DNA from 3 places in the Kyrpidia sp. genome. Region 2 is predicted to be linked to each of the others. Evidence: riboswitches for the same ligand, from Rfam matches in the RefSeq annotation. Region 2 holds a riboswitch; each other region holds the start of a gene.
What was found. Region 2 has a riboswitch for cobalamin ahead of K6T64_RS10135 (HoxN/HupN/NixA family nickel/cobalt transporter). Riboswitches for the same ligand answer to the same signal wherever they lie in the genome.
Positions count from the first base shown of each region.

Region 1: another riboswitch for cobalamin. It lies ahead of K6T64_RS08090 (energy-coupling factor ABC transporter permease); the one in region 2 lies ahead of K6T64_RS10135 (HoxN/HupN/NixA family nickel/cobalt transporter).
Region 3: another riboswitch for cobalamin. It lies ahead of K6T64_RS01575 (ABC transporter substrate-binding protein); the one in region 2 lies ahead of K6T64_RS10135 (HoxN/HupN/NixA family nickel/cobalt transporter).

Region 1 covers NZ_JAILZZ010000016.1:43,933-55,075, forward strand. The annotation lists gene K6T64_RS08065 (right-handed parallel beta-helix repeat-containing protein) at 1-1,266, shown strand, start outside; gene K6T64_RS08070 (nitrous oxide reductase accessory protein NosL) at 1,271-1,831, shown strand; gene K6T64_RS08075 (ABC transporter permease) at 1,837-2,664, shown strand; gene K6T64_RS08080 (ABC transporter ATP-binding protein) at 2,666-3,430, shown strand; gene K6T64_RS08085 (bifunctional YncE family protein/alkaline phosphatase family protein) at 3,512-6,010, opposite strand; cobalamin riboswitch at 6,287-6,486, shown strand; gene K6T64_RS08090 (energy-coupling factor ABC transporter permease) at 6,717-7,460, shown strand; gene K6T64_RS08095 (energy-coupling factor ABC transporter substrate-binding protein) at 7,450-7,758, shown strand; gene cbiQ (cobalt ECF transporter T component CbiQ) at 7,745-8,530, shown strand; gene K6T64_RS08105 (energy-coupling factor ABC transporter ATP-binding protein) at 8,523-9,380, shown strand; gene bluB (5,6-dimethylbenzimidazole synthase) at 9,410-10,048, shown strand; gene K6T64_RS08115 (thiolase family protein) at 10,367-11,143, shown strand, end outside.
Region 2 covers NZ_JAILZZ010000025.1:33,018-40,247, reverse strand. The annotation lists gene K6T64_RS10140 (thioredoxin domain-containing protein) at 1-2,143, shown strand, start outside; cobalamin riboswitch at 2,202-2,383, shown strand; gene K6T64_RS10135 (HoxN/HupN/NixA family nickel/cobalt transporter) at 2,515-3,243, shown strand; gene yjbM (GTP diphosphokinase) at 3,337-4,152, shown strand; gene K6T64_RS10125 (B12-binding domain-containing radical SAM protein) at 4,164-5,972, shown strand; gene K6T64_RS10120 (tropomyosin) at 5,986-6,588, shown strand; gene cobK (precorrin-6A reductase) at 6,782-7,230, opposite strand, start outside.
Region 3 covers NZ_JAILZZ010000002.1:10,482-21,624, forward strand. The annotation lists gene pepF (oligoendopeptidase F) at 1-1,480, shown strand, start outside; gene K6T64_RS01560 (alpha-galactosidase) at 1,560-2,375, shown strand; gene recD2 (SF1B family DNA helicase RecD2) at 2,372-4,597, shown strand; gene K6T64_RS01570 (acyl-CoA dehydrogenase family protein) at 4,639-5,784, opposite strand; cobalamin riboswitch at 5,934-6,113, shown strand; gene K6T64_RS01575 (ABC transporter substrate-binding protein) at 6,333-7,304, shown strand; gene K6T64_RS01580 (FecCD family ABC transporter permease) at 7,314-8,342, shown strand; gene K6T64_RS01585 (ABC transporter ATP-binding protein) at 8,393-9,316, shown strand; gene K6T64_RS01590 (hypothetical protein) at 9,304-9,525, shown strand; gene pckA (phosphoenolpyruvate carboxykinase (ATP)) at 9,814-11,143, opposite strand, start outside.

The sequences.
Region 1 (11,143 bases), on a different contig from region 2:
CACGCCGAAGCAGCATCCGGCGGTCTTCAGGCCGTGATCGACCGGGCACCGCCCGGATCCACGGTGAAGATCGCCCCGGGAACGTATACCGGTCCCATCACCCTGGTAAAGCCCATGACCCTCCTTGGAGGTCCGGGGGTGCGAATCGCAAACGGGGGTGGGGGTTCGGAAGACCGGCCGCTGCTCTTGGTGCAAACCAGCGGAGCGAACGTCCAGGGGGTGCAGCTAGAAGACAAACTCAGTCGTCCGAAGCACGCCACGCTGGAGGTTCGCGGCGACAACAACGTATTGTCCGACCTGACGATATCCACCGGAAGCATAGGAATCCGGCTCCAGGGTGCCGATGGCAACAAGATCCGGGGGGTGCATATCCAGGGAACGGGGGTCGGGCGATCCGGCGGGACGGTGTTCACCGTCGGGAACGGCATTGAACTGTGGAATTCCAACGACAACTGGGTGGAGAACTGTCGAATCGCCAAGGTCCAGGACGGGGTGTATCTCGATACCAGCCGCCGAAACCAGGTGCTCAATAATGTCGTTCAGGATTCTCACTACGCGGTGCACCTCATGTTCACCGGTGAGAGTGAAATCTCGGGCAATCGCTTCGCGCGAAATATCACCGGGGTCATGGTCATGGGGGACGACGGCAGCCGGGTCATCGGCAATCACATCGAGAAACAAGCCGCCAATGTACAGGCCCAAGGGATTCTGGTGTATGATTCTCACCACTGCCTGATTGCCGAGAACCACGTCATCGGCAACCGCATCGGGTTTTATGTGGATCAGGCCAGCCAGAATCGTTTTGTCGACAATACGATTGCGCAAAATTTCTTGGGACTCTATATGACAGCGTCCCGTGACAACGATTTTAATGGCAATTTGTGGATCGGAAATGTCGTTCAGGCCCAGGCGATCTCCAGTCGGGACAATCGCATGGTGGGCAATTACTGGGATGACCTGCAGGGAGTCGATGCGGACGGAGATGGGCGGTCTGACCTTCCTTACCAGGCTTCTCCTTTCCTGTTAGCGCTCACCCGGGCCGTTCCAGCTTACCAGATCTTTTTCCAGGCACCGGGGACCTTCGTGTTGGAGCAGTTGTTTGCCGGTGATACCAGGCGCTGGCTCACGGACACGGCTCCCTTGATGAAGCCACCGGACACCGCAACCGCGTCGGCACCGCCGATGGACAAAACCGTTCCGCTTGTGTCGTTTTTCCTTCTCGGACTGGGACTTTATCCATTCTTACACCATCGACCAGGGGTGTGAAAGCATGAAAATCAAACGGATGATCGGGATGCTGGCAGCGACCGCCGCCCTCAGTCTTGCCCTCGCGGGCTGCGGGAAACAAGCCGCCCAACCGGCGGCCATCGACCCCGCCGTGGACAAGTGTGCCGTCTGCCACATGACAGTCAAAGATGATCATTTTGCCACGGAGATCATTCTTACCGATGGACAGGCGCTAAAATTTGACGACCTCGGCTGCATGAACAAGTGGACCCAGCAAAATGGCACTTCTCAGGTTGCGCAGCGATTTGTCCGGGATTACAACAGCAGTCAATGGCTCAAATTCGAAGATGCCACTTATGTCTACGACCCGAATATCGTGACCCCCATGGCCTATAATGTCGTTTCCTTCCAGAATAAGGCCGATGCGGAAAACTTCCTGAAACAGTACCCGGGCGGGAACCTGTTTACGGCGGATCAGTTGGGGAGCCATAACTGGGCCCGCAACATGGAAATGATGAAAAAACTGAAAGAACAGATGCAGGGCAACATGAGCGGCGGCAGCATGAACGGAGGTAATATGAGCGGCGCGGGAATGGGGCACTAACCCAAGTGAGCGCTGTATGGATCATTGCCAAGCGGGAAATGAAGCTGGGGTACCGGAATCCCTGGGCATACTCATTTCTCGCTCTCTTCAGCGTGTTTAGCCTGGCTCTGGTTTTGATCCAGTCGAACCGGGCAGCCGGGCTGCCGGCGTATACCCATGCCACGGCGACGATGATGAACCTGATCCTCTATCTGCTGCCGATGATGACGCTGCTCTTAGGTGCTTTTTCCGTGACGGCCGAAAAGGAGGACGGCACCCGGGATCTGCTTTCGACTTATACTCTGTCTTCCAGGGCGTACATGGCGGGGAAATTTGTAGGCTTGGTCGCCGTTTTGGCGTCGATATTGGCTGCGGGGTTCGGGCTGTTCGGTCTGGTCGGGGCCTGGCTGGGGCAGGGGGTGACCCTGGCGGATCTGGCTCTGTTCCTGGGTTTTTCAGCGGCCATCCTGTTGTTGTACCTCGGGATTGCCCTCATGATCGGGGCCCTGGCGGCCAATCGCTGGCAGGCGCTGACCATGGGGGTCGGGGTGTGGTTTGTGACGGTGCTCGCCTGGCCAACCCTTCTCATTGCCTCGTTAAATCTCATGCCCCATAGCGCCGTAAAACCGATGTTGACCTTGCTCACGTTCTGTAATCCTGCCGAATTGGTCCGTCTGTTCACCGTCATCCAGCTCGGGGCCGGATCGATCCTCGGTCCGGCCTATGTCCAGTTGGTGGAAGGGGCGTCGGGGCCTTGGGGACCGGTGGTGATGGCGGGATTCGGATTGCTGTGGCTGGCGGTTTTTCAAACGCTCGCTGTGTGGGTCTGGGAGAGGGGGCGACGCCGTGGGTGAGATGGGCCTGGAGTGGGAAAAGATCTCAAAAACGATCCGCGGCAATATGGTGGTCCATCCTTTCAGCTTTCGGCTTCCGCCCGGACGGGTGTTGGCCCTTGCGGGCGGAAACGGTGCTGGCAAAAGTACGATCCTGCGCATGACGGTGGGCCTCCTGCGGCCGACGAGCGGGGTTATTCGAGTCAATGGGATTGAAACGGGTCGGCGGACCCGAGCTTATGTCGAACAGATCGGCTACATGCCGGATGATTTTTCCTTCTCCCCGGGTTTGACCGCCTGGGAGACCATTGCTTTTTTCGCGGGGCTCAAAGGGCTGGACCAGAAAAGAGCCCGGGATGTTTTGGAAATCGTCGGACTTGGGGCGGAGCGGGACAAGCGGGTTGGCCACTTTTCTAAGGGCATGCAGCAGCGACTGCTCTTCGCCCAAGCGATCCTGGCGGAGCCTCCCATCTTGGTGCTGGACGAGCCGACCAATGGCCTGGATCCGTATTGGGTGGACACCCTGGCAGAGCTCCTCGTCGGGGTCAAAAAGAGCGGGAGGTCGGTGGTGTTCTCGACGCACCAGCTCGATGTGGCCGAACAGGTGGCCGATGAGGTGATTTTTCTGAATCGGGGACGGGTGATCAGCTCGGGCGCGGTAGAATCTTTCCGCACCCGATACGGGGCCGGCGGTTTGGCGGCTGCTTTTGCCGAGTTGATTCGCAAAGAACCGGGCACTCGGGTGGCTTCGGAAGGGAGGGGACAACGGCGCGACGGTTCGGGGTGACGAACTGTTCGTAGAAATGATGAGAGAAGAAAGGGAGGGCCTCCGGTGGAAAGGACGGCCCTCAACCTTTATCCGGAGGGATTAATCGGCTGCTTCGGCAACACCGGCGCTGCCGTTGGCCGCATTGGGGCTACCGTCCGCCTCGCTTTTTTTCGGGTACGGTTGTCCCGGATGAGTCGCTGCCCATAGGACTTCATCCAATTTCTTGGGCGAGGCCACGTCTTCCTGGCTCCAGTCCATCTGTTCGGACACCATGGCCATGGGGGCATTGTGGCCGTTGCGGGCGTCGAGGGGATAGGTCGGGGGCACGGCGTCGTAGGGCGCAAAATCCGGATGGGTGGTGAAGGCGTTGATCATCGGCAGGGCCGCGGCGTCGTACTGGGTCATCGGCTTCATGCCGAGAATCAGTTCTATGGTCTTCAACATGGAGGCCGTATCGTAAAAAGTGCTATCCACGGCGCCGCCCCGTTGGGTATACGGGCTGATCACCAGCGCTTCGGTCCGGTGGGCGTCCACGTGGTCCAAGCCGTCCTGGGAATCGTCCTCGATCACGAAAATGGCCGTGTTTTTCCAATAGGGAGAATGGCTCACCGTATGGACGAGTTTTCCGAGGGCGTAGTCATTCTGGGCCACATAGGCCTGGGGTGTGAGGGCTCCAGGTTTGGTGCCCATGGTGTGGTCGTTCGGCAATCGAACGATCTCGAACTGAGGCAGATTTCCATTTTTCACGTATTGTTGAAATTCCTCATTCCACTTGTCAAAGCGGGTCAGGTCAGAGATGTTCAAATCCCAACCAGGATAATCGGGATCATAGTTTTGCCCGATGCTGGGGTCGGTGGGAACCCATTTGCCAGTCTTGGGGTCTTTCTCCACGAACTCCCCATAGTCCCGGAACGACACTCCGGACTTTGTCGCGTCATTCCAGATGAATCCATTTTGTGGGTAGGTCGCGGGGTTTGTGCCCTCGAAATCATATCCCCGGTTCCGGCCGCTGTAGTTGGCCAGCCAGTTTTTCTCTACGTAATCATTGGCTTCGGCGGCGGTGGACCAGTTGTGCCCGTCTGCGCTGACCTCGGCGTCGGTGTAGGTGTTGTCGAGGAGCACGAACTGGTTGGCCAACTTGTGAAGATTCGGGGTGATGTCCTTGCCGAATTCGGTCAGGGACGGGTCACTGTTGCCTTTGCCCATGTCGCCGAACACCTGGTCGTAGGTGCGATTTTCTTTGATGACATAGATCACGTGCTTAATCGGGGAATTCTGGCCGAGGAATCGGGGGATGGGAAACCGGTCCGTCCGGCCGTCACCAGGGCGCCCGTTGGACCCAGGCCCATAAGCGGGTTGATTGTTGCGCTTCACTTGCTCGGTGTAACGCAGGAGTTCGCCTGGGTTCGGGGCGTCAATGATGGAAAGAGTGCCGCTTATCATATTCCCGATATACTGCCCTTGAGTGTTGGGTCCGGCCCCGAGGCCCTTGGCGTTAATGACCAGGATCTGCTTTCCCCTGTCCGTTGTGTATACTCCAGTGGGGTACCAACCGGTGGGGATGAGGCCTTTGACATCAGCCCGGGCGGTGGGGGACCCTTTGCCGAGATCGACGACGGCGATGTCGTTGTTGCCGGCATTGGCCACGTAGAGGGTGCGGCCATCCGGGCTCACGGTGAGGGCATCCGGTTGGCTTCCGGGCAGGGCGCCTCGATAGGGAGCGAGGGAAATGGTCTGAACGACCTTTTGCCGGGAAGGGTCGATCACCGAGAGGGTATCACTGTCCGAGTTGGCCACATAGATCGCGCCGGTGCGGGGGTTCAGGGCCAGGGCATTCGGGTGAAGACCGACCTTGATGGTGGCCTGGGTCTGTAGGGTGTCCGGATCCAGAGCGGTCACCGTGTCTTCGCCCCAGTTGGTGACGTAAAGGGTTTTTCCGTCTTGGGAGAGAAGAGAGGTGTACGGGTATTGGCCGACGTTCCCCTGGGCCACCACCTTGCCCGTGGAGGTGTCGATTTTGACCACGGTATTATACAGGTTATTGACGACATACAAGAAGCCGCCGTCTGCCGAAACGGTCAGTCCCGCGGGATACGCATTTCCCTTTTGGTTATTGGCCTTGGGCCCCGGGGTTAGACCGATGAGCACAATGGGGGATTGCTCGGACAGTTGGCCGTCGCGAAGCTGGAACACGCGGATCTTGTTGTTACCGCCTGCCGAGGCGTACAGCGTCTTTCCGTCCGGGCTAAAAGCCACGCCGAGATAGAGGGCTTCCGGAGACTTGTAGGGTATGGTCTGAATGACCTTTTGCTGTTTGAGATCAATGACTTGAAGGGACTGGGTGCCTTGCCCGTCGTTCGAGACCACCAGGTATCGACCGTCTGGGCTGAGGGCGCCACCCATCGGGAAATCTCCCAGGGTGACCTGCTTCCCAGCGGGGGTCACGACCCAGTCGTAGGAGGTGACCGCGGTGCCATTTGATTGAGGCCCGGCCTCCCGGGCCCATGCGGATCCCGGTGCTAAGCCGGTCCCTAACATGAGCGCAGCCATGGCTGCACCCGCCACCCACCTTTTTCGTGCAATCCTCCGCTCCTTCATGCGCCTCTCCTCCTTGTTTTGTTGATTCTTCCAACGCCCGGCAATTACCGGACATGTCCTATGATAGACCCGGCGTGTAAAGATAGAAACGTTATAAATCTGAAGATTGTGTAATGTTTGTGGGTCATAGTACTGCGAAAAAAGGATCATGTGACGCATGCTTGACAGACCATACAATCGTCAGTAAACTGTTTTCAACGAAACCCGGCTTGGTGGGCGGGTGACGTATCTGTACAGTTGCAGTGTTGGAGCGTGAGAGATCGTTCTTTTCTTAACAATTTCATACCTGGAACGGGTGCCCGAGGCCATTGTTCGGAAAGAGCGCTGGCTCGGGAAAACGGGAAGTCGGGTGCAAGTCCCGCGCGGTCCCGCCACTGTAACGAGGAACTGCCTTACATGGCGCCACTGGGAAACTGGGAAGGCGTAGGGCAGTGATGAATCGAAGCCAGGATACCGGCCCGTTTCCAAAAGAACTCTACCCTACGAGGTATAGGGGGTGGTTCACTGTGAGGCGATCGCACCGTTCTTTGCCTGGTGTCCTCTGCTTGATGCGGGATTTCGCAGGACTGGCCGGAGCACAGAAAAGCAGGTCTTTGAGCGGTGATGAATGGTCCGGATGTTTGAAAACCCCTTAACATGTTCGTGGTTAAGGGGTTTTGCTATGTCCTGAAGAAAACAAGACGGTCGAAGATTTGGGGGAGTGAAGATGGTCAGGTGGGTTATTCTGGTTCTGTTTATGGCCTTTTGGCTCCCGCGCCAAGCTTATGCCATGCACATTATGGAAGGCTATCTTCCCTTGGGTTGGTGTCTTTTTTGGGCGGTGCTATGTCTGCCCGCTTTAATCCTCGGGACTCGTTCTTTACAAAAACAAGCCGGAGACAATCTGAAGATGAAGCTTGTATTGGCGCTTTCGGCGGCCTTTGCTTTTGTGCTGTCGGCTCTCAAACTCCCATCGGTCACAGGAAGCAGTTCACATCCGACCGGAGTGGGTCTGGGGGCTGTTTTGTTCGGTCCTATGGCGATGAGTGTCGTCGGTTGCATCATCCTATTGTTTCAGGCGTTGCTCCTGGCCCATGGCGGGATCACGACCCTTGGCGCCAACACGTTCTCCATGGCCGTTGTCGGGCCCACAGTGTCCTATCTTGTATTCCGTGTGGTCCATAAATATGGATTCGGGCGAGGAGTAGCTGTATTTCTTGCCGCCGCTTTGGGTGACTTATCGACATATGTCACGACGTCGTTCCAGTTGGCTTTAGCGTTTCCCGCCCCTATCGGGGGAGTAGCGGCATCATTTTGGAAATTCGCATCGATTTTTGCCGTCACCCAGGTTCCGCTCGCCGTCAGCGAAGGGCTGCTCACGGTTATCATGGTGAACTGGGTGATGAAATACAATCCCGAGGTTCTGAGCCGAGCGATGAACCTGGCTGAGGAGGCGCACCATGAGGCATAACCATCATCGGCGTTGGGGGAAAAATGGATTTCTCGGTTTATTGGCGGTCGCTTTAGCGGCATTGCCGTTATTGACTCTCAGAACAGCGGAGTTCCAAGGATCGGATGATCAAGGGAAGGAGATGGTACACCAACTGGATCCGAACTACCGGCCCTGGTTTTCCCCTTTATGGGAACCCCCGGGCAGTGAGATCGAGAGTTTGCTGTTTTCCCTCCAGGCAGCCTTGGGTGCCGGGGTTGTCGGCTATTCCATTGGCTATCTTCATGCCCGCAGAAGGGATCGCCATGAGTCCGGTTGATCGATGGGCCCATGCCAACCGGTGGCGCAGGCTCCATCCGCTGCAAAAAACAGTTTTTGCCGCGGCTTTGGGAGGAAGTGCGTTTGTCTTTCCAACGCCGGTAGCGGCGATTATACCTGTGATCGCGGGACTTTTCCTGAGATACGGGGCCGGGATCCCCATACGGGCGTTCCTTCGCTTCATGGCGCTGCCGTTGTCGTTTTTGTCGCTTGGTGCGATCCCGCTCTTGGTTCAAGTACAGCCTTCAGGACTTCCCCTTGTTTGCTCGATGGATGGAATCCCCGGCTGGTGGATTGGAGTGAACGGAGAAGGGGTTCGGACGGCGGTGACCGTGTGGGTCAGGGCGCTGGCCGTAACCTCTTCGATGTACGTCCTGGCGCTTACCACGCCGGTGCCGGATCTCGTGGACATGTTGCGCCGGGTGAACGTGCCCGAGATTCTCTTGGAAGTGATGCATCTCATGTATCGCTATTTGTTTATTCTCATGGAAATGGCTCAACAAACGTATGTGGCTCAGTCCTCTCGGCTGGGGTATCGGTCATGGAGCCGGAGCTTGTCTTCCCTTGGTCGTCTGGGGGCGGCGTTGGCCGTCAAGAGCCGACTGGAGGTGGAGGATCTGTACCGAGCACTGATCTCGCGGGGGTACCGCGGGCGACTGACCGTCCTGCCGCCTCCATGGGCGGTGTGTCTCAAAACCGCCGCCTGGATGGGCGCGGCCGTGGTGGGTCTGGCGGTTGCGGCTTGGCTTGTGGGGAGGCGGTTGCATGGATAAGCCGACCTTCGCATTAGAAGGCGTCGAGTATAACTATGAAGATGGAACCCAAGCTCTGCAGGGCGTATCCCTAGGTATTGAACGCGGAAAAAAAGTCGCTTTTCTTGGTTCCAACGGTGCGGGAAAATCGACGTTATTCCTGCATTTGAACGGGATTTTGCGCCCGTTTCGCGGCCGAATCCTTTTTCGGGGGCAGGAGGTTCGGTACGCCCGCAAAGAGCTTGCTCGACTGCGAGCCAAGGTCGGGATCGTCTTTCAGAACCCGGATCGACAAGTTGTGATCGGTCATGTATGGGAGGATGTGTCTTTTGGGCCTATGAACTTGGGGTTGTCCCCGCCTGAAGTTGAGGCGAGGGTGGAGGAGGCACTCAACATCACCGGACTTTGGGATCTGCGGGACAAGGCCGTGCATCTCCTCAGTTACGGCCAAAAAAAGCGGGTTGCGTTGGCCGGAGTTTTGGCCATGAAACCGGAAGTGATGATTCTCGATGAGCCCACCGCTTCCCTCGACCCTGGACAGGTTCACGCGTTGCTCGAATTGTTAGAGCGTTTACACCGTCAAGGAATCCAAATCGTTCTGTCGACCCACGATGTGGACTTTGCCTATGCGTGGGCGGATTGGGTCGTGATCATGCATGCCGGGCGCGTTCTCGCCGAGGGCTTGCCGAAGGATGTGTTCAGTGACACGGACATTCTGAAAAGGGCATCTCTGACGAAACCGGTGTTGTGGAGGGTCTGGGAGGAATTGAACAAAGCGGGTCTGTATGATGGTGGGCCCCCCAGAACGGTGGAAGAACTGTCTGCGCCTATTGCCCGAGCGGCGGCCGATAGGCGCCCGACCTTCGGGTAATGCGGCAATCAGGGAAAGGTGGAAATACCGTGTTTACCGATACGGAAAGACAAGCACTTTACAAAGTCATCCGAACACGCCGTGATGTTCGATCGTTTCTTCCCGACCCCATTCCACAAGACAAGCTCGATCGCATATTGGAGGCGGCCCATCATGCACCCTCGGTGGGTTTTATGCAACCGTGGAATTTTATCTTAATTACAGACCAAGAAGTGAAAGAGCGCCTGTCTTGGGCTGCTGACAAGGAACGCCGTGCTCTCGCGATTCACTATGAAGACGACCGGAAGGATCTTTTTCTCAGTCTCAAGGTGGAGGCATTGCGGGAAGCCCCACTGACCATTTGTGTGACCTGCGATCCGACCCGGGGGGGCGATCACGTTCTCGGGAGGAACTCGATACCTGAAACGGATATCCTGTCTACGGCGTGTGCCATTCAAAATATGTGGCTGGCGGCTTGTGCCGAAGGGCTGGCGATGGGATGGGTCAGTTTTTATAAGAAAACAGATATTCGCAGCATCCTTTCGATTCCACCCCACATTGATCCAGTGGCCCTCCTGTCGGTTGGCTATACCGATCATTATCCGCCCATGCCTCTCTTGGAAATGGTGGGATGGGAGAAGCGACGGCCGCTTGATTCACTGATCTTTAGGAACAAGTGGGGACTGTAGCCCGTCACGTCAACAAGGGTTGTTGTCGTGTGCCACCAGTGGCATCGCTAGGTGCCCACGAAACGGCTGAGTTCGCCCAGTGGACGCGATTCGGCAAACTTGCCGGTGGAACGAAAATGGATCGGGGACCAGGCGTTGGGTGTAGGGCACAAAGACATTGGTCAGCGCAGAAAATGTTGTCGCATACGAACGACCGGTCGTCTCCTCGGCAAAAATGCGGTAAGATAGAGTTGGACGTGCCGGTTTTGGCAGGTGTACTGTCCGACTTCTCGAAATAAATATGAGGGTGTTTGAAAATGTCATGAGGAGGAATCCGTGATGCGCGAAGCGGTGATCGTTGATGCAATCCGCACCCCCATCGGCCGGAGGAAGGGGAGTCTGGCCCAGGTCCATCCGGTGGATCTGTTGGGCGGGGTGTTGAAACAGTTGGTGAGTCGCAACGGACTCGACGCCGCGGCGGTGGACGATGTGATCGTCGGCTGCGTGGATCAGGTGGGGGAACAATCGGTCAACATCGGGCGCAATGCCTGGTTGTCCGCGGGGTTGCCCGAGTCGGTGCCGGCGGTGACCATCGACCGTCAGTGCGGTTCGAGCTTGCAGGCGCTGCATTTTGCCGCCCAGGGCGTCATGGCGGGGGTGTATGACATCGCCATTGCCGCCGGGGTAGAGTCAATGACCCGGGTCCCGATGATGAGCACCATCGGGGTGCATGGGGTCCCCATGACCCGCGACCTTCAAGAGCGATACCGGATGGACCGGTGGAACCGGCAATTTTTCGACCAGGCTTTGGGGGCCGAGATGATCGCCAAACAGTGGGGATTCACCCGGGAGGATCTCGACCGCTTTGGACTGAGGAGTCATGAGCTCGCGACAAAAGCCCGGCAGAAGGGGTGTTTTGCCCGGGAGATCGTGCCGGTTCAAGTTCCGGTGCCCGACGCCCCGGGCGAATACAGGACTTTTGCGGAGGACGAGGGGATCCGTCCGGATACGAGCCTTGAGAAGATGCTGGCCCTGCCCCCAGCTTTTGAGGACTTGGAACTCATCACCGCGGGCAACGCCAGCCAGATCTCGGACGGGGCGAGCGCGGCCCTGGTC
Region 2 (7,230 bases):
AACTAATAAACCCAACCGCTTGGCCAGGGAAAAATCGCCATATCTGCTCCAGCACGCGTATAACCCAGTGGACTGGTTCCCTTGGTCCGAGGAGGCTTTTGAGAAGGCCAAGCAGGAAAATAAGCCTATTTTCTTGTCGATCGGATACAGCACCTGTCATTGGTGTCACGTCATGGAACGGGAATCCTTTGAAGATCCCGAGGTGGCGGAACTTCTGAACCGCCATTTTGTGGCGATTAAAGTGGACCGGGAGGAGCGGCCGGACGTCGACCATCTGTACATGGCCGCGTGCCAGGCCCTGACCGGGCAAGGAGGTTGGCCGCTCACCGTGTTCTTAACACCGGAAAAAGAACCCTTTTACGCCGGAACTTATTTTCCCAAGCGGAGTCGATATGGCCGCCCGGGGCTGATGGAACTGTTGACCCGGGTGGCGCAGTTGTGGGAAAAGGGGGCGGACCGCGTCAAAGACGCCGGGAGGCATCTCACCGGACAGATCGGGGAAGCTCTTGGACGGGCCGCTCAGGGAGAGGTGGATGCGGGAACGCTCACCCGGGCCTTCGAGCAGCTTTTAGCCAGCTATGACCACACCTTTGGCGGGTTTGGCCAAGCCCCGAAATTCCCCCGGCCCCACGATCTTTTGTTTTTGTTGCGGTACGGGGTGCGCAGCGGGCGGCGGGAGGCTTTCGATATGGTGCAGGGAACCCTCGAGGGGATGCGCCGAGGGGGGATCTGGGATCACGTCGGCTTTGGATTTGCCCGGTATTCCACCGACCGGCGTTGGCTCATCCCGCATTTTGAGAAGATGCTGTACGATAATGCCCTTCTTGTTCTGACCTATCTCGAAGCGTACCAAGCGTTGGGCGACCAGCGATGGGCGCAGACAGCCCGGGAGATAGTTACTTACGTGCGCCGGGAGATGACCGATCCCGGGGGTGGATTTTACTCGGCGGAAGATGCGGATTCAGAAGGGGAGGAAGGAAAATTTTACGTCTGGACGCCCCAGGAGATCACAGAAGCGGTGGGGCCGGAGGATGGTGAGGTTCTCTGCCGGTACTTTGGTGTGACGGAGGAGGGGAATTTTGAAGGCGGCCGATCGGTGTTGAATGAGATCGATACGGATGTCGATTTGCTGGCCCGGGAACTGGGAATGACTCCCGAAGAGATTGATGGGAAGGTCCGCCGGGGGCTGGAGATTCTGCGCTCGGTGCGGGATCGTCGGGTACACCCTCATAAAGACGATAAAATTCTCACCGCTTGGAACGGGCTGATGATCGCGGCCTTGGCCCGGGGGGCTCGAGTGCTCGGGGATGCGGACTATCTGGTATCCGCCCGGCGGGCGGCGGAGTGGCTGTGGCGGACTTTGCGCCAGGGGGATGGCAGGCTGTTGGCGAGGTATCGGGATGGCGAAGCGGGGATCCTGGGTTATTTGGACGACTACGCCTTTTATATCTGGGGTTTGTTGGAGTTGTACCAGGCCGGCGGAGATGTGGCGTGGCTGCGGCGGGCGATTCGGCTGGCGCAAGATGTGCGGACGTTGTTTTGGGATGAGAATGAGGGGGGCTGTTTTCTGACCGGGTCGGATGCGGAGGCGCTTTGGTCCCGGCCCAAGACGGCGGAGGACGGAGCCCTGCCTTCCGGAAACTCCGTCCTGGCCCTGGACCTGCTGTGGCTAGGCCGCCTGACGGGGGATCCGGCCTGGGAGCGGTGGGCGGAGGCCCAGCTTCGGGCTTTTGCCGGGGCGGTGTCCCGTTATCCTGCCGGATACACGTTTTTCTTGACGGCCTGGGATTTCGCCGTGGGGCCTTCCGAGGAGATCGTGGTGGCCGAACCGGTTCGCGATGAAGCGGGGGACAGCGGGGAGGGTTTCGTCGGGGGACCGCAGGCTCAGGGCTCTTTTGCCGCGGCCCGCTGGCCGGCAGAAGTTCGGCGCCTGTATCTCCCCCGGGCTCTGTGGGTGGTGAGGCCGGATGGCGCGGAGGGGGATCGGGTGTCGGAGGTGTTGCCCCGGGTGAGTGGCCACCGGTCGAAGGGTGGGGAGACCCAGGTGTACATCTGTCGGGGAAATGCCTGTGAGCGCCCGGTGCTTTGGGCGGAGGCCCTTCAGCGGCTGCAAAGCATTGGCTCCGGGTTTGTGGAGGAGTAGATTCCCGTTTCGGGATCTTTTTCTTAAAGACGGAACTGTAGTATACTTTGGACGACGGACAATGGATGGAAGACAGGGTGCGCCTGATCGGCGCTGAAAAGGGAAGTCCGGTGCAAGTCCGGCGCGGTCCCGCCACTGTGATGGGGAGCGATCCGCAGGGGTCATTGGGCACGTTGCCTGAGAAGACGCGGAAAGGTGAAGATCCTCAGCCAGGAGACCTGCCCTGTCCGACAACCGGCCGCACACCTACGCGGATAGGGGGGCGCGAACATGGTCGTGGTGTTTTCTATGGAGAACACTCCCGGGCGGCGCTCGGGGGGCATTTTTGTGTTTGGAGCCGGATTCGACGGGCGGAAGCGGGGTGGCCGGTCATGACGATCTCGGTGGTGGCCCTCGGCGGATTGGCGCTGGTCCTCGGATTTCGGCATGGAATTGATTGGGATCACGTGGCGGCGATTACGGACTTGATTGCCGGAGGAACCCACCGGCTTCGGGGTCTTTTTTTTGCGATGTTGTATGCCCTCGGCCATGGGACGGTGGTTCTGTTGCTCGGGATTCCGGTCATCGTCGCGGACGTTCACGTGCCGGGGTGGCTGGGGCGTGTCATGGAACCGGTGGTGGGGGCGACGTTGATCGCCCTGGGCGGCTGGGTGTTGGTGATGTTGTTCACGGGACGGCATGAGCTTGCGGTCCGGAGCCGCTGGATGCTGTTGTACCAAGGGGTGCGGCGGGGGTGGAGACGGCTCTGGCGCAAAGATTCCGGGGGCGCCGACCCGGAGTTGGGGGCGGGTGGAGCCTTTACCGTCGGGGTGATTCACGGGGCCGGGGCCGAAACGCCCACCCAATTGATGGTATTCGCTGCGGCGATGCAGGCCGGGGGGCGCACGGCCGCCCTGGGGGTATTTTTCCTGTTCGTGGCGGGCATGCTGGTGGCCAATCTTTTGATTTCCCTGTTGACGATGATGGGGTACGGACTGGCGGGGCGACGGATGGGCTGGAGGGTGGTCTTGGCGGGCTGTACATCGGTATACAGTGTGGTGGTGGGCATCGTGTTTTTGATCGGTCAAGCCGTAGGATTGCCGAGCCTGGCGGGTCCTTGAACAGCGTGTTCATCCCTTGGAGGACGAACCGGAATTCCGGTATGATAAAGGGAGGACGTTGGTCCGCGAAAGTTCCGGCCCACGGGGCCTGGGGTGGTGAATAGGCGCGTGCACACCATTGACTGGGATCGGTTTTTGTTGCCCTATGAGCAGGCTGTTGAAGAGCTCAAGGTGAAGTTTCGCAGTATCCGGAATGAACTCAAGCGAAAGGAAGAGTATTCGCCCATCGAGTTTGTGACCGGGCGGCTGAAGAAAGTCTCCAGCATCCTCGATAAAGCGGCCCGGTTGGGCATCCCCCTTGAACGGGTGGAAGAGGTGCCCGATATCGCCGGTATTCGCATCATGTGTCAGTTTGTCGACGACATTGATCGGGTGGTCCAGCTCATTCGCCAGCGGGACGGCAGGGACATGGAGATCGTGGAGGAACGCGATTATATTCGGCACCAAAAGGACAGCGGCTATCGCAGCTACCATATCATTATTCGGTACCCCATCCAAACGGCCGAAGGGGAAAAAAAGCTGCTCGCGGAAATTCAGGTCCGAACCTTGGCGATGAACTTCTGGGCGACCATCGAACATTCCCTGAACTATAAATACAAAGGCAATCTGCCGACCCAAGTTCGGGAGCGCCTCCGGGCGGCCGCCGAGGCGGCGTTTCAGCTAGATCGGGAGATGTCCGAGATTCGCGAAGAAATCAAGCAGGCCCAGCGGCTGTTTGAAAGGAAGTCGAATTTGGTTTCCTCGATTCTGAGGGATCTGGAACAATTGGAATCCTCGGGACAGGTGGAGATGGCGACGGCCTTTCAGGAACGGCTGCACGGGTTGGCGGGAGATTTTGAAGGCCTGCGGCAGTTGGCGGAAGAAGTCAAAGAGTGGCTGGTGCAAAGTGGAACCGGCATTACGCACTAGGGGGGGTCGGAGTGAAGGTCCTGCTCGCGGCGCTGAACGCGAAATTCATTCACTCTTCCTTGGCGCTTCGCTATCTTCGGGCCGCGGCGGAAGGGGAGTTCGACGTACTGCTCCGGGAGTTCACCATCAAGGACGATCCGTTGCGGGTTTTGTCCGAGGTGGTGGGCGACCGCCCGGAGGTCGTCGGATTTTCCTGTTATATTTGGAATGTCGTTGAAACACTGAAAATCGTGCGCCTCTTGAAAAAAGTGTCTCCGGCTACACGGGTGGTGTTAGGGGGACCGGAGGTCTCTTATGACACCTGGGAGTGGATGGAAAAGTGGCCGGAGGTGGACGCCATCGTCATCGGAGAAGGGGAGGCAACGTTTATGGAGTTGCTCCGGGCCTGGAGGGACGGAGGCGATCTTGGCGAGATCGCTGGCCTGGCCTTCCGCGAGGGGGACCGGGTGAAGATTGCGCCTCGCCGGGGCTGGATTGAACCTTTGGACGCGATCCCCTCTCCTTACCGGGGCCACCTGGAGGAGTTGGACAATCGGATTGTGTACTTCGAGGCTTCCCGGGGGTGTCCGTTTCATTGCCAGTTCTGCCTGTCGTCCATCGATGATGCGGTGCGGTATTTTTCATTGCAGCGGGTCAAAGAAGACTTGGCCCGGTTGATCGATTACGGCGTTTCACAAATTAAATTCGTGGACCGAACGTTCAATTTGAAAAAAGATTATGCCTTGGAGTTGTTTCAGTTTTTGGCCCGGTACCCCGGGCGGACGGTGTTTCAGTTTGAAATCACGGCAGATATCCTGCGCCCGGAGATCGTGGAGTTTTTGGCGGCGGAAGCGCCGCCCGGACGGTTTCGTTTTGAGATCGGGGTCCAGTCGACAAACGAGGAGACGAACCGACTGATTCGGCGGATTCAGCGGTTCGATCGGTTGGCCGGCACGGTGAGGCGGTTGCGGGAGTCCGGTCGGGTGGTGCAGCACTTGGACTTGATCGCCGGGCTGCCCCGGGAAGATTACCGGTCGTTCCGCAAAACCTTCGACGATGTGTACGCCTTGGAACCGGACGAGCTGCAACTCGGGTTTCTCAAACTACTGCGGGGAACGGGGCTCAGGGCTCGGGCGGCGGAGTTCGGGTACGTGTACATGGACGAGCCCCCCTATGAGGTGCTGGCCAACGACGTGTTGCCCTACGAGGACGTCCGGCGGATCAAGCGGGTCGAGGATATGGTGGACAAATATTGGAATTCGCACTGGATGGATCACACCCTGCGGTATCTGAGGGCCTGGGAGTTTTCCAGTGCCTTTGATTTGTATCAGGAACTGGGGGATTACTGGGATCGGCAGGGGTACGGGACGTTGGGATATCAGCCCGAGGATCTGTTTCTGCGCATGCGCGATTTTTTGCGCGACAAGGGTCTCAGGCGGCCCATGGTGGCGGAGGATCTGTTAAAAATCGATTATCTGTTGACACGCCGGGTTCGTCCGCGGTCCCCCTGGTGGGTGCCGACCCTGGACAAAGGGGGGGTGCTGGGGTGGGCCCGGAGGTTGGCCGAACGGCCGGAGATTCTGGGCCCGGAGTTTGCCCGGCTGGAACTGGGGGAGACGGCGTTGTTGAAACACGCCGTCTTGGAGTGGGTGAGTTTCGATGCGAGCGCATGGATTCAGGAACGACAGCTCGCGGGGGTCGGGGATCCCCATCTGGCGGTGGTGGTGTATCCTCCCGGTGGACAGGAGTTTCCGGGTTCGGTGTCGAAGTGGAAGGGGAGGCCGATGTTGTTTGTGGCAGCTCAGATGAACGCGGAAGATGCGGCCGACACCCACAGATGAGGAGTGGTGCCGGATGGACGATCGTCACGTCAACGAGGTTCTGGAGGTCATTCTTCAAGAGGTTCGGAGTTTGCATGGGCGATTCGACCGGATGGAAGCGCGAGTTGATAGAATCGACCAGCGCTTGGATGCGGTGGAGCAGCGCTTGGATGCGGTGGAACAGCGCCTGGGTGCAGTCGAGCAGCGCCTGGACGCGATGGAGCAGCGTTTGGACGCGGTGGAACAGCGCCTGGATGCGGTCGAGCAGCGCCTGGACGCGATGGAGCAGCGTTTGGACGCGGTGGAACAGCGCCTGGATGCGGTGGAGCAGCGCTTGGATGCGGTGGAGCAGCGCTTGGACGCGGTCGAACGCCGCTTGGATGTGGTCGAGAGCCGGTTGTCCACTGTCGAAGAGCGGGTGAGAGATGTGGACTGCCGGGTCGTACATGTCGAGCATATCTTGGAAGAATTTCCGCATATGCGCCAGGCCGTTTTGGAGATCGACGCCAGAACCATCGGTATCGATCAGCGGCTGCAACACGTCGAAACGAACATGGTTACGAAAGCGGATTTGGCTTTTTACGATCGCAAAATCGGCGAGCACGATCGGGAGATTTATATGATGAAGAATCGATGATCGGCGAGATGCCGAGAAGACCGCCCTGGAAACGGAGATGATGTGGACGACGCCCGGTTGAAGGCTCAGGCGGTGCGAGATCTCAAAAGGAGCTTCTGGGCATCCGCCCTGTCCCTTTCGATCGTTGTGGCTGCGATCGGCCGGGTGATCAAGGGGATCCAGCGGTTGGTGCGAAGTGGAAACGGCCGCCCCCCTAAAGCAGGCGGTCCAGTGTTTCCAGTACTTCGCCGGCGCTGTGGCACAGGTGCTCATATTGAATGCCCGGACGGCAGATCACGATAGTATGAATGCCGCGGTCCAGAGCGGGTTGAATTTTTTCCATGACGCTGCCTTCAGAGCCGCTCTCCTTGGTGACCAGGGTGGTCACGCCGAAATGTTCATAGAAGGCCGCATTGAGCGTCGAGGTGTACGGACCCTGCATGGCCACGATGTTTCGCTGAGGAATGCCGAGGGCGGTGCAGGTGCGCATATTTTCCTCGGTGGGGAGAATGCGGCAGATCATCCGGATGGTCGGGTCTTTCAACAGGACTTCGGCGAAGATGGGCAGGGTTTTGCTGCCGGTGGTCAAGAAAATGGTGCCGCCGAAGGAGGCGGCGAGCTCTGCGGCGTTGCGGTAGTCCCGCGCTAAGTGTAAGTTTGGAT
Region 3 (11,143 bases), on a different contig from region 2:
CTCCTTTGTCGTGCCCGAGATTCTCGCCGGGGATGCCGGGGTCGTGCAGGGCTACATCGACAGTCACTCGGATTTGGCCCTGTATCGACACAAACTGGACGATATTCTCCGGCGAAAGCCCCATGTGCTCTCAGCGGCAGAAGAGGCCATCCTCGCTCAGGTCAGCGAAATCGCCCAGGGCCCGACGACGATTTTCAGTATGGTGGACGACGCGGACCTGCGTCTGCCGACGATCCGGGACGAGCAGGGCCAGGAGGTGGAATTGACCAAAGGCCGCTACAGTCAGTTCCTGGAGAGCCAGGACCGCCGGGTGCGGCAAGACGCTTTTACCGCTTTTTATGCGGCGTACAAAGAGCGTCTGAACACCCTGTCAGCGACGTATCACGCCAGTGTCAAAAAAGATGTCTTTTACGCCCGGGTGAGGAAATACGGCTCTTCCCTGGAAGCGGCTCTGGACGACGACCGGGTGCCGGTGGAGGTGTACGACAGCTTGATCGCCGCCGTGCACGAGTTTTTGCCGGCCCTTCACCGATACCTGCGCTTGCGCAAAAAAGTGCTGGGCCTAAATGATCTACACATGTACGATCTGTATGTGCCCCTCGTGCCCGAGATCCACCGGGAGGTCTCCTTCGATGAGGCGAAAAAGACGGTGTTGGAAGGGCTTGCGCCCATGGGGGAGGAGTACCTCGGCGTGATGCGGGATGCTTTCGCCTCTCGCTGGGTCGATGTTCACGAGAACCGGGGCAAGCGAGGGGGTGCCTATTCATGGGGGGCGTACGGCACCCATCCTTACGTGCTGTTGAATTGGCAGCCGAACATCGACAACGTGTTCACCCTCGCCCACGAAATGGGCCACGCGATGCACAGCCATTATACGTATGCGCATCAACCGTACGTGTACGGCGGGTACTCCATCTTTGTCGCCGAAGTTGCATCGACCTGCAACGAATCGTTGCTGCTGCATCATCTCTTAAAAAATACTCCGGATGAGGCGATGCGGAGGTATTTGTTGAACCACCACCTCGAGCAATTCCGCACCACGGTGTTTCGCCAGGTGATGTTTGCGGAGTTCGAAAAGCTCACCCACGAGGCGGTGGAAGCGGGCCACGCCCTGACTTCAGACTGGATGTGCGACACGTATCGTCGGCTGAATGAAACCTACTACGGGGCCGAAACGGTGATCGATGAACAGATTGCCTGGGAATGGGCCCGGATTCCGCACTTTTACACAGCATTCTACGTGTACAAATACGCCACGGGCTTCTCGGCGGCCACGGCCTTGTCAAGGCGGATTCTGGAGGAAGGGGAGCCGGCCGTCCGGCGTTATCTCGATTTCCTGTCCGCCGGGAGTTCCGACTATCCCCTGGAGGTCTTGGCGAAGGCCGGGGTGGATATGAGATCCCCTGAACCGGTGCGCCAGGCGCTGCAGGTGTTTGAGGAAACGGTGGCCGAGTTGGAAAAAAGTTTTGCCGGGTCCTGAGGCCGGGAAACCGCACAGATCGCCAGGGCGGTAGAAGGGGATGATCCCGCCCGGTGCGGGACGGCGCGGAGGTGCGAGAATGGGGAATCAAAAGGTGTTCGGGGTGGTCACCCGGTATGCGGATCACGTCGGCCAGTTCCGGCCGGCTTTCTGGGAAGTCAAAGACGTCGGCGGGGCTCACCGGGAGCCGGTGGCGGGATCGATTCCTATGGTGAGTTGTTTTGCCGACAATCGGGTGGCAAAAGCGCATCCCGAGTGGGTCCAGGTGGGTCCGGGAGGACAGCGGGCGACGAGAGACCAGCCATATTTTGACTGGGACTGCCTTTGTCCGAGCCGGCCCGAAGTGGAGGCCCTGGCCCTGGAGTGGGTGAGGGACGCGGCGGCGCAGTCGGGTCCAGAGGGCTTTCGGCTGGACGATGTGACCTTTGCCCGGGAAGGTTACTGTCAGTGCGCGGCCTGCGAGGCCGGACGCCGGAAAGCCGGCCTGGACCTGGAGACCTATCGGATGGCTAGGTTAGCGGATTTTGTCGCCCGGGCGCGGTCGTCGGTGGCCGGGAAGCTGTATTTTACACTGTTTCCCGATCCTTATCCCGGGCATCTGGAGAGGCGATTCGGCATCGACGTGGACCGGATGAAGCAGTGGGTGGACGTGTTTGTGGTGCCCATCTATGATCTGGCTTACACGACGACGTACTGGCTGGAAGTCCTGGCCCAAGGATTCCAAGATCGGCTCGGGGGGCACCCCTGGTATCTGGAGCTCTATGGTCTCGGCGTTGAAGAGGCGAAACTGGTGAAGGCCGCCCGGGTGGGGGCGGCCTATGCGGACGGGGTCCTCATTGCTTATGAGAACGATTTGGACAAATTGCGGCGCATTCAGGAGGCGCTGGTCGGTTGAACGGAGAGGATCGATTGGCCCGCCCGGAAGCCGAGGAGGTGACCGCTTCCGGTACGGTGGAGCGGGTGGTCTTCCGAAATGAAGAGACGGGATTTGCCGTGTTCCGCCTGAAAACCTCCGGGGGCGTGATCAGTTGTACAGGGTATGTATATTTTTCCCAAGGCGAAGGGGAGGCCCTGGAGGTGACGGGGCACTGGACGGAGCATCCGCGCTACGGCCGGCAACTTCAGGTTACGGGATGGAGTAAACCGGTGCCCACCGACCGGGAGGTGGCCATCCAGTTGTTCCGGCGCTTGGAGGGGGTGGGCAGGCGAGTGGCCCGAAGGATCGTCGCCGCCCTCGGCCCCGGGGCGGTGGATGCCATCCTCGATCACGGGGAGGCAGCCTTGGCGGGGATTCAAGGGTTGTCGCCGGAGAAGGCGCAGTCGATCGTCCAGCAGGTCCGGGCCCATCACGGGGTCCAAAAGGTGCTCGGGCAATTGATGGCCCTGGGCATTAGCCCGGGTGCCGCCATGCGGGTATACCGAGTGTTGGGGGAAGGGTGTCTTGAGGATATCCGGCGCAATCCGTACCTCTTGGCGGGGGTGGCCGGCATCGGGTTTGGCCAGGCGGACGGGGTCGCCCGGAGGTTGGGCATCCCGGCCGACAGTCCGTTTCGCCTTCAAAGTGCGCTGTTGCATACCCTGGCGGGCTCAACCACCGAAGGCCACTGTTGGTTAGACCGGGCCTTTTGGCTGGCGAAGACGGCGGAGATGCTGGCCGGCATAGACGGGGATCCGTGGGAGGCCGATCAGTTCGAGGAAGCCGCCGGGACCTTGGCGCGGGAGGGGCAGATCCGGCAAGAAGAGGATCGGGTCTATCTGGCGTCTTTGTGGGAAGCCGAGGAACAGGTGGCCCGGTGGGCGGCGGATCGGCTCCGGGTGGCCGCTCTGCATTCAGCCGGGCTGGATGATTTGATCCAGTCTTATGAGCGGGAGTCCGGGGTGACCCTGTCGTTCACCCAGCGGGAAGCGGTTCGAACCGCCATGGCCAGTCCGCTGTTGATTCTGACCGGAGGGCCGGGAACCGGGAAGACCACGACGGTTCGGGCGATCCTCTGGTGCCGGCAACAATTGAATCCCCAGACCAAGGTGGGCATGGCGGCGCCCACGGGCCGGGCCGCCCGAAGGCTGGAAGAAGTCTCGGGATTTTCGGCTGCTACAGTGCACCGTCTCCTGGGCATGCGGGTGGAGGGAATCGCTCAGTTTGACGAGGAGAATCCCCTCCCCTATGACCTGATTATCGTCGATGAGACGTCCATGATGGATATCCTGTTGGCGGACAAATTGGTCCGGGCCGCCGGGGACGCCGGGGTGATTCTGGTCGGGGATGTGGACCAATTGCCGTCGGTGGGTCCGGGGCATGTGTTGCACGACCTGATTCAGGCCGGAGTACCGAGCGTCCGGCTCGATGTGATTTTCCGACAGGCCAGGGAGAGCAACATCGTGGTCAATGCCCACCGGGTGCTCCAAGGGGAGTTGCCCCGCCAGGGCGGGGACTTTTGGTTTGTCGAGGTATCCGGGGCCACGACGGCTGAAACGAATGCGGCCATCGCCGTTCGTCTGGAGCAGGCGGTGCAAAATCTCCTGGCTGAGGGCTACTCGCCTGCCGACATCCAGGTGCTGAGTCCCACTAAAAAGGGGGAGCTTGGCACCGAGGCGTTGAACATTCGACTGCAGCAGCTGATGAACCCCCGGCAGATGGGCAAAAAGGAAATCCCCTTCGGTCGCAAAGGCGAGCGGGCCTGGCGGGTGGGCGACAAAGTGATACAGATGCGCAACGATTATGAGAAAGAGGTGTTTAACGGCGAAATCGGCGTGATCGAAGACGTGGATCCCGAGGAAGGCGTGTTGCTGATTCGATTCGGCGACGCCCTGCACGAATACGAACGGGATGAGTGGGATCAGTTGCGCCACGCCTATGCGATTACGATTCACAAAAGCCAGGGCGGCGAATATCCCGTGGTGCTGATCCCCATGACCACGAGCCACTACATCCTCTTGTACCGAAATCTCCTCTATACGGGGATCACCCGGGCGAAGAAACTCTGTGGGTTGATCGGCATGCCCCGGGCCCTGGGCCTGGCGGTGCGCAACACTCGGCCGGTGTTGCGCAACACCCGGCTGACCGAGAAGATTCAAGTATACAGCAGGGGGCGAGGGGCAGATCCGGGGGATCCGTGACCACCGTTGAGGGTCTGGTCACATCCCCCTCTCCGCTGCTTTTAGGGGAGAAGCCCCATTCGCTTGGCGATAATCTCTTTCATGATTTCGCTCGTTCCGCCGTAGATCCGGGTTACGCGCATGTCCCGCCAAGCCCGCTGGATCGGATATTCGTTGACGTACCCATATCCGCCGTGAATCTGCAGCGCTTCATCCGCCACTTTGCAGGCCGTTTCCGTGGCGGTGAGCTTGGCCATGGAGGTTTCAGCCACTGCATCCACCCCTTGGGCGAACAGGTCCAGGGCGTGATAGGTCAACTGGCGCGCCTTTTCCACCTCCACCGCCATGTCGACCAACCGGTGGCGAATGACCTGGAACTGGGTGAGGGGACCGCCGAACTGCTGACGGGTTTTCGCGTACTCCACAGCCATATCTAAGGCCGCCTGGGCGGTCCCCAGGGTTTGCAGGGCGATCATCAGCCTTTCCCATTGAAAATTGTGCATCACCAGATAAAATCCTTTATTTTCCTCCCCGAGCTTGCGGTGTGCAGGAATTCGGCACTCATCGAAAAAGAGTTCTGCCGTATCCGAAGCGTGGTTTCCTACTTTTTCTAACTTGCGCTGCACGTGAAATCCTGCGTCATCCCGCTCGACGATAAATAAGGTCACACCCCGATGCCCTGCCTGGGGATCGGTTTTTGCCGCCACCACGTAAAAATCCGCATAGACCCCGTTGGTGATAAAAATTTTGTTTCCGGAAAGGACGTAACTGTCGCCTTCCCGCACCGCCCGGGTGCTGATGGCCGCCACGTCCGATCCCGCCCCGGGTTCGGTGATGGCCAAGGCCCCGATTTTTTCTCCTTGAACCCCGGGGACCACATAGGCTTGTTTTTGTTCTTCGGTGCCGAAGCGATAGACCGGGCGCATGGCGATGCCGATGTGGACGCCCACGGTATTGGCGAATCCCGAGGCGTTGAGCCGGCCGAGTTCTTCATGCAGCACTGCTTCCGCCAAGGGATTTTCCCCACTTCCTCCATACTCTTCCGCAATATTCAAGCCAAAATAGCCGAGTTCGCCCATCTTGCGCAGCACGGTCCGGGGCACCTGCTCCGCCCGCTCCCACTCGTCGACATGGGGGGCGATCTCTTTCTGCAGGAATTGCCGAATGGCACTGCGCAGTTCATCATGCTCGCGGGTGAATGGATGCATGGTGCCGTGTCTCCTTTCGTGTGAATGGGATTGCTCTCCGAGGCTTCGGGGACAGGTTGAGTATATCATCCAAACGGTCGTTTGAGAAGGAGGCCAGCTTGCCGGGCAAGGCGGGAGTCGTTATACTGGGGATGCGGATTCATGTATTGTGCAACGGAGACAGGCCGGGTGCCCTTCGGGGCGTAACGGGGAACCGGGTGAGAATCCCGGGCGGTCCCGCCACTGTAACCGGAGAGTGCGTTTTCAAGATGCCACTCGCCCATCGCGGGGAAGGCGAAAGCGCGCGAAGACCCGGAAGCCAGGAGACCTACCCGGTCGAACTCCCGAGGGGCCTTCGCGGAAAGGCCGGGGGGAGGCGGCGAGGGGAAGGACGTGAAGACCCTGCCGCCCGAACAGTATCGCCCCGGCGAAAGCCGGGTTTTCTTTTTGGGCTTCGGGAATCAGTCAAGAGCCCGGCCGGGCATATCCCGGCCCTGCTTCGGAGACAGCCTTTCCCCGGCCCCTCCCCCGGAGGAGAAGGCACATTCGGAGATGAGGGAGGCTCGGACATGGTCCGAATGGATGGGAAGCGAAAGTTCTGGACGGTCCTCGTTCTTTTCGCGGTGATCTTGATTCTTTCTTCCTGCGGAACTGGGGCGGCTCCTTCCGCGTCGCCCCAAGGAGGGGCGAGTCCGCCGGCAGTCACCCACTATCCGCTCACGATCAAAGATGACAGCGGGACATCGGTGACCATTGCCCGGGAACCCCGGCGGATCGTCTCTTTGATCCCCAGTCATACGGAGATCCTGTTTGCCCTGGGTCTGGATCGGAGGGTGGTGGGCGTCACGACGTGGGACAACTATCCTCCGGGGGTTCAAAAAAAGGTGGAAGCGGTCCTGGACGGATTGAACCCGCCCATCGAGCGGCTGGTGGCCCTTCACCCCGACCTGGTGGTGCTCGGTTCTCACAATGAGAGCATTGTTCAGACGGTGAGAAACGCTGGGCTGACCGCCGTGATGTACGACCCTCAAAGTCTGGAGGCGGTCTATCAGACTATCCAGGCACTGGGCGAGATCACGAACCGTACATCCCAGGCCGCGGCCTTGGTCAATCAAATGAAGGCCAAAGCTTCGGCCATTGCGGCCAAAGTGTCGCAAATCCCACCGGACAAACGGGTGAGGGTCTACGTGGAGGCCGATCCGAACCAATTATATACGGCGGGGAGCCACACGTTTATGGACGAGCTGATCCGTCTGGCCGGAGGCATCAACGTGGCGTCGGATCTAAACGGGTGGCAGCCGATGAACGCCGAAATGCTGATGCAAAAGAATCCCCAGGTGATCGTGGTGACCTACGGATATTACGTGCCGGATGCCGTGGACAAGCCGAAACAGCGGCCCGGATGGCAAGTCGTGGATGCCGTGCGCAATAACCGGGTGTATTCCGTCGACTCGGACTTGGTGAGTCGCCCGGGCCCCCGGATCGTCGACGGAGCGGAAACCCTGGCCAAGCTCTTCTATCCGCAGTTGTTCCAACCCTGAGCCGCAGCCATGAGAAAAGATCGTCGTCGGTCATGGATGTGGGTCGGGGTCTGGTTGGCCGCCGTCGCCGTGTCCCTGGCCGCCAGTGTGGCCATCGGACCGACCGCCACGGATCTGGACAGCCTCTGGCGGGCGATACTGGCGGGACCGGGTGCCAAAGCCCCGGAGGCTGCCGGGGGCTGGGTTCAGGCGGTGGTATGGGAGATCCGCTTCCCCCGGGCGGTTCTGGCCCTTTTGGTCGGGGCGGCTCTCGGGGCCGCGGGCGCGGCTTATCAAGGGGTGTTACGCAACCCCCTGGCGGACCCTTTTATCCTCGGCGTGTCTTCCGGGGCGGCCCTGGGGGCGGTGGCGGGTATTCTGTTCGGGGGACAGGTGGGCCTGTACGGCTTGTTCGCCGTCCCGGGGCTGGCTTTTGTCGGCGGCCTTGTCGGGTTGGCGGCGGTGTTTTGGCTGGGCTCGATCCGGGGGCCGGGTTCCCGGAACAATACGCTGATTCTCGCCGGGGTAGTGGTCCAATCGTTTTTTGGAGCCATCCTCACCGTGTTGATGGTGGCCGCATCAAACCGACTGCCCAATGTGATGCTATGGCTGTTGGGAAGCCTGGCCAATCGGGATCCCCGGCTGATCTGGAGTTTGGTTCCCGCCACTGTCCTGGGGTTGACGATGGTTTGGTGGGAAGCGCGGAACCTGAATGTCCTGACCCTGGGTGAAGAGGAAGCGGCACATCTCGGGGTGGACGTGGGGGCTGCCCGGCTGGTGATTTTGGGGGCGTCCTCCCTCATGACGGCGGCAGCGGTGTCCGTAGCCGGGATCATCGGGTTTGTCGGCTTGGTGGTCCCTCATGTGCTTCGCATCCTGGCTGGACCGGACCACCGTACCTTGCTGCCGCTGTCTGCCCTGGGGGGCGGCGTGTTTTTACTCTGGGCGGATAACGCCGCCCGCACCTTGGTTCCCGGGCAAGAGATCCCCATCGGGGCGATCACCGCTTTTTGCGGGGCGCCATTTTTTGCGTATCTGCTTCACCGGCAGGGGCGGTAGCGAGGGGTCGGCCGGGTCGACGAATTGGGGTGCGGAGAAGGGGGCGCGAGATGGACGGGGCGAGATTAGAAGCGATCGGGCTTTGTAAATCATACGGAGACCGGGAGGTTCTCCGGGATGTTTCGTTTTCCGTGACCCCGGGGACGGTCCTGGCGATAATCGGGCCGAATGGGGCGGGCAAGAGCACCTTGGTCCGCCTGGTGACGGGGATAGAGCCCCCGGATCGCGGCCGGGTGAGTCTGGACGGAGTGCCGGTATCGTCGTATTCCAGAAGGCAGTTGGCCCGGCGGATGGCGGTATTGCCCCAGACCCCCCTGGTGGCCGGCGGGTTTTCGGTGTACGATACGGTCATGATGGGGCGCCATCCGCACTTGAGGCCGTGGCGCGGCGAAACAAACCACGACCGGCAGGTGGTTGAACGAATTTTGTGGGAAACCGGGCTGAATGATCTCGCCGGGGTGACCGTGAACCATCTGAGTGGCGGCCAACGGCAGATCGTGGCTCTGGCGATGGTGTTGGCCCAGGAGCCCGACGTGCTCATCTTGGACGAGCCCACCACTTTCCTCGACATTGGCCACCAAATGCAGATTCTGAACCTCGTATGCGGGGGCACGGCGGGGCGGGGAAGGGAAGGCAGGAGGCCGGCGGTGATTCTCGTGCTTCACGATCTCAATCTCGCTGCACTCTACGCACACAGGACTTTGTTGTTGAGGGCCGGGAGCACCGAGGCCTATGGATCGCCGGCGGAGGTGCTGACCGAAGATCACATCGAGTCGGTGTACGGCATTCGACCCCGGGTCTTGCGCCACCCGGATGCGGGGGTGCCTCAGATCCTGCTGCCGGCCCCGCCCTGGAGCGCTTTGGGTGTCCAGGGGTGGAGCAGTGCAGGCGGACGAGGTGGCGCACAATGGGCGACAACACCGGACGCGATGCCCGGCGGCAATAGAAAGGAACGAATGTCATGCAATTCTTGATTCTTCTATCTGTTTTTCTCGGCCTGACGATCCTTTTTGTCGGGGGGTATATTTGGACCAACCACATTCGCGGCAAGGTGGTGTATTTGCCTGCCGATCAGTGGTCTGAGGAAGCGATTCGACAAACTATCGCTGACTGGGAAGCCCAGGGGTGGGTGTGGGAACGGACCAACGAAAAAGCGAGGAGCATCCGGTTTAAGCGGGGGTGAGGTGCACCCGCCGCCATGCCTTCAAATCGGTGTCAAACGGATGCGCCCCGGGAATCAGGGTAACCGGGCGCATCATTTGGGTAAGGGGTGATAGGGCGCCCAGCCGATTCAGGTCAAAAATGGGGTGATGCAGATCCCGGAATCCCCGGGTATCGGAGACCTCCGGAAAGATGAGTGGGCGATCATTTCTAATGGAAAAAATGCGCCGCGGCCTTCATCAAGAGGGTGCGGCGCGTTTTTGTACAACGATGCACAAGCACGTGCAAAATGCCCCCGGGGAAAATCCCCCTATTGTATAGGAGGTGCGGCGGCCAGTACGGCGGCCGGTACCCCATCCATCTTGCGGATGTTCTCCCGGAAATGCCGTGCCAACTCCCGGGCTTTCGCGTCATAGGCCTCGGGGTCTGCCCACGTGTTTTTGGGCAACAGAATCTCCGAGGGCACATCCGGACAGGTCTTGGGCACCGACAGGCCGAAATAGGGTTCCTGGACGTATTCCACCCGGTCCAAGGCGCCCGAAAGCGCCGCGCGCACCATTGCCCGGGTGTAGGCTAGCTTCATCCGGGATCCCACCCCGTAAGGACCGCCGGTCCAACCGGTGTTGACTAAGAACACCCGCACCCCGTGCCGGTCGATTTTCTGCCCCAACATCTCGGCGTACACCGAGGGGCGCAGGGGCAGGAAGGGGGCGCCGAAACAGGTGGAGAAGGTGGCTTCCGGTTCGGTGACTCCGCGTTCGGTCCCGGCCAATTTGCTCGTGTAGCCGGATAAGAAATGAAACATCGCCTGTTCCCGGTTCAACCGGGAGATGGGGGGCAGAACCCCGTAGGCGTCGGCGGTGAGGAAGATCACCGTTTGCGGGTGACCTGCGGTACCCGGGATCCGGGCGTTGGCGATATGGTGCACCGGATACGCGGCCCGGGTGTTCTCGGTGAGATCCCGCCGGTCGTACAACTCCTCCCGGGTGGCGGGATCGAGGACCACGTTCTCCAACACTGCACCGTACCGGATCGCTCCCCAGATCTGGGGCTCCAACTCCCTGGACAAGTCGATGCATTTGGCGTAACAACCGCCCTCGATGTTGAACACGCCGTCCTCGGACCAGCCGTGTTCGTCGTCTCCGATCAACTCTCTCTCCGGATCGGCGGACAAGGTGGTTTTCCCCGTGCCCGAAAGGCCAAAAAAGAGCGCCGTGTCCCCTTCTTGACCGACGTTGGCCGAACAGTGCATGGACAGGACGCCCCGGCGGGGCAAAAGATAATTCATCACGCTAAAAATCGACTTTTTGATCTCGCCGGCGTACTCGGTGCCACAGATGAGGACCAGGCGGTGTTCAAAACTGATGATGATTGCCGCCTCGGAGCGAGTGCCGTCCCGCTCGGGTACCGCTTGAAAGCCCGGAGCGGAAATTACGGTGAACTCCGGTTGATGTCCACTGAGTTCCTCGTTGGAAGGGCGAATAAACAGTTGGTGGGCGAACAGGTTGTGCCACGCCCGCTCGGTGATTACCCGAATGGGCAGGCGGTAGCGCGGGTCCGCGCCCGCGAATCCGTCGAACACATACCGGTTTTTGTCAGTCAAATAATCGGTCACCCGATCGACCAGCTCCTCAAAACGG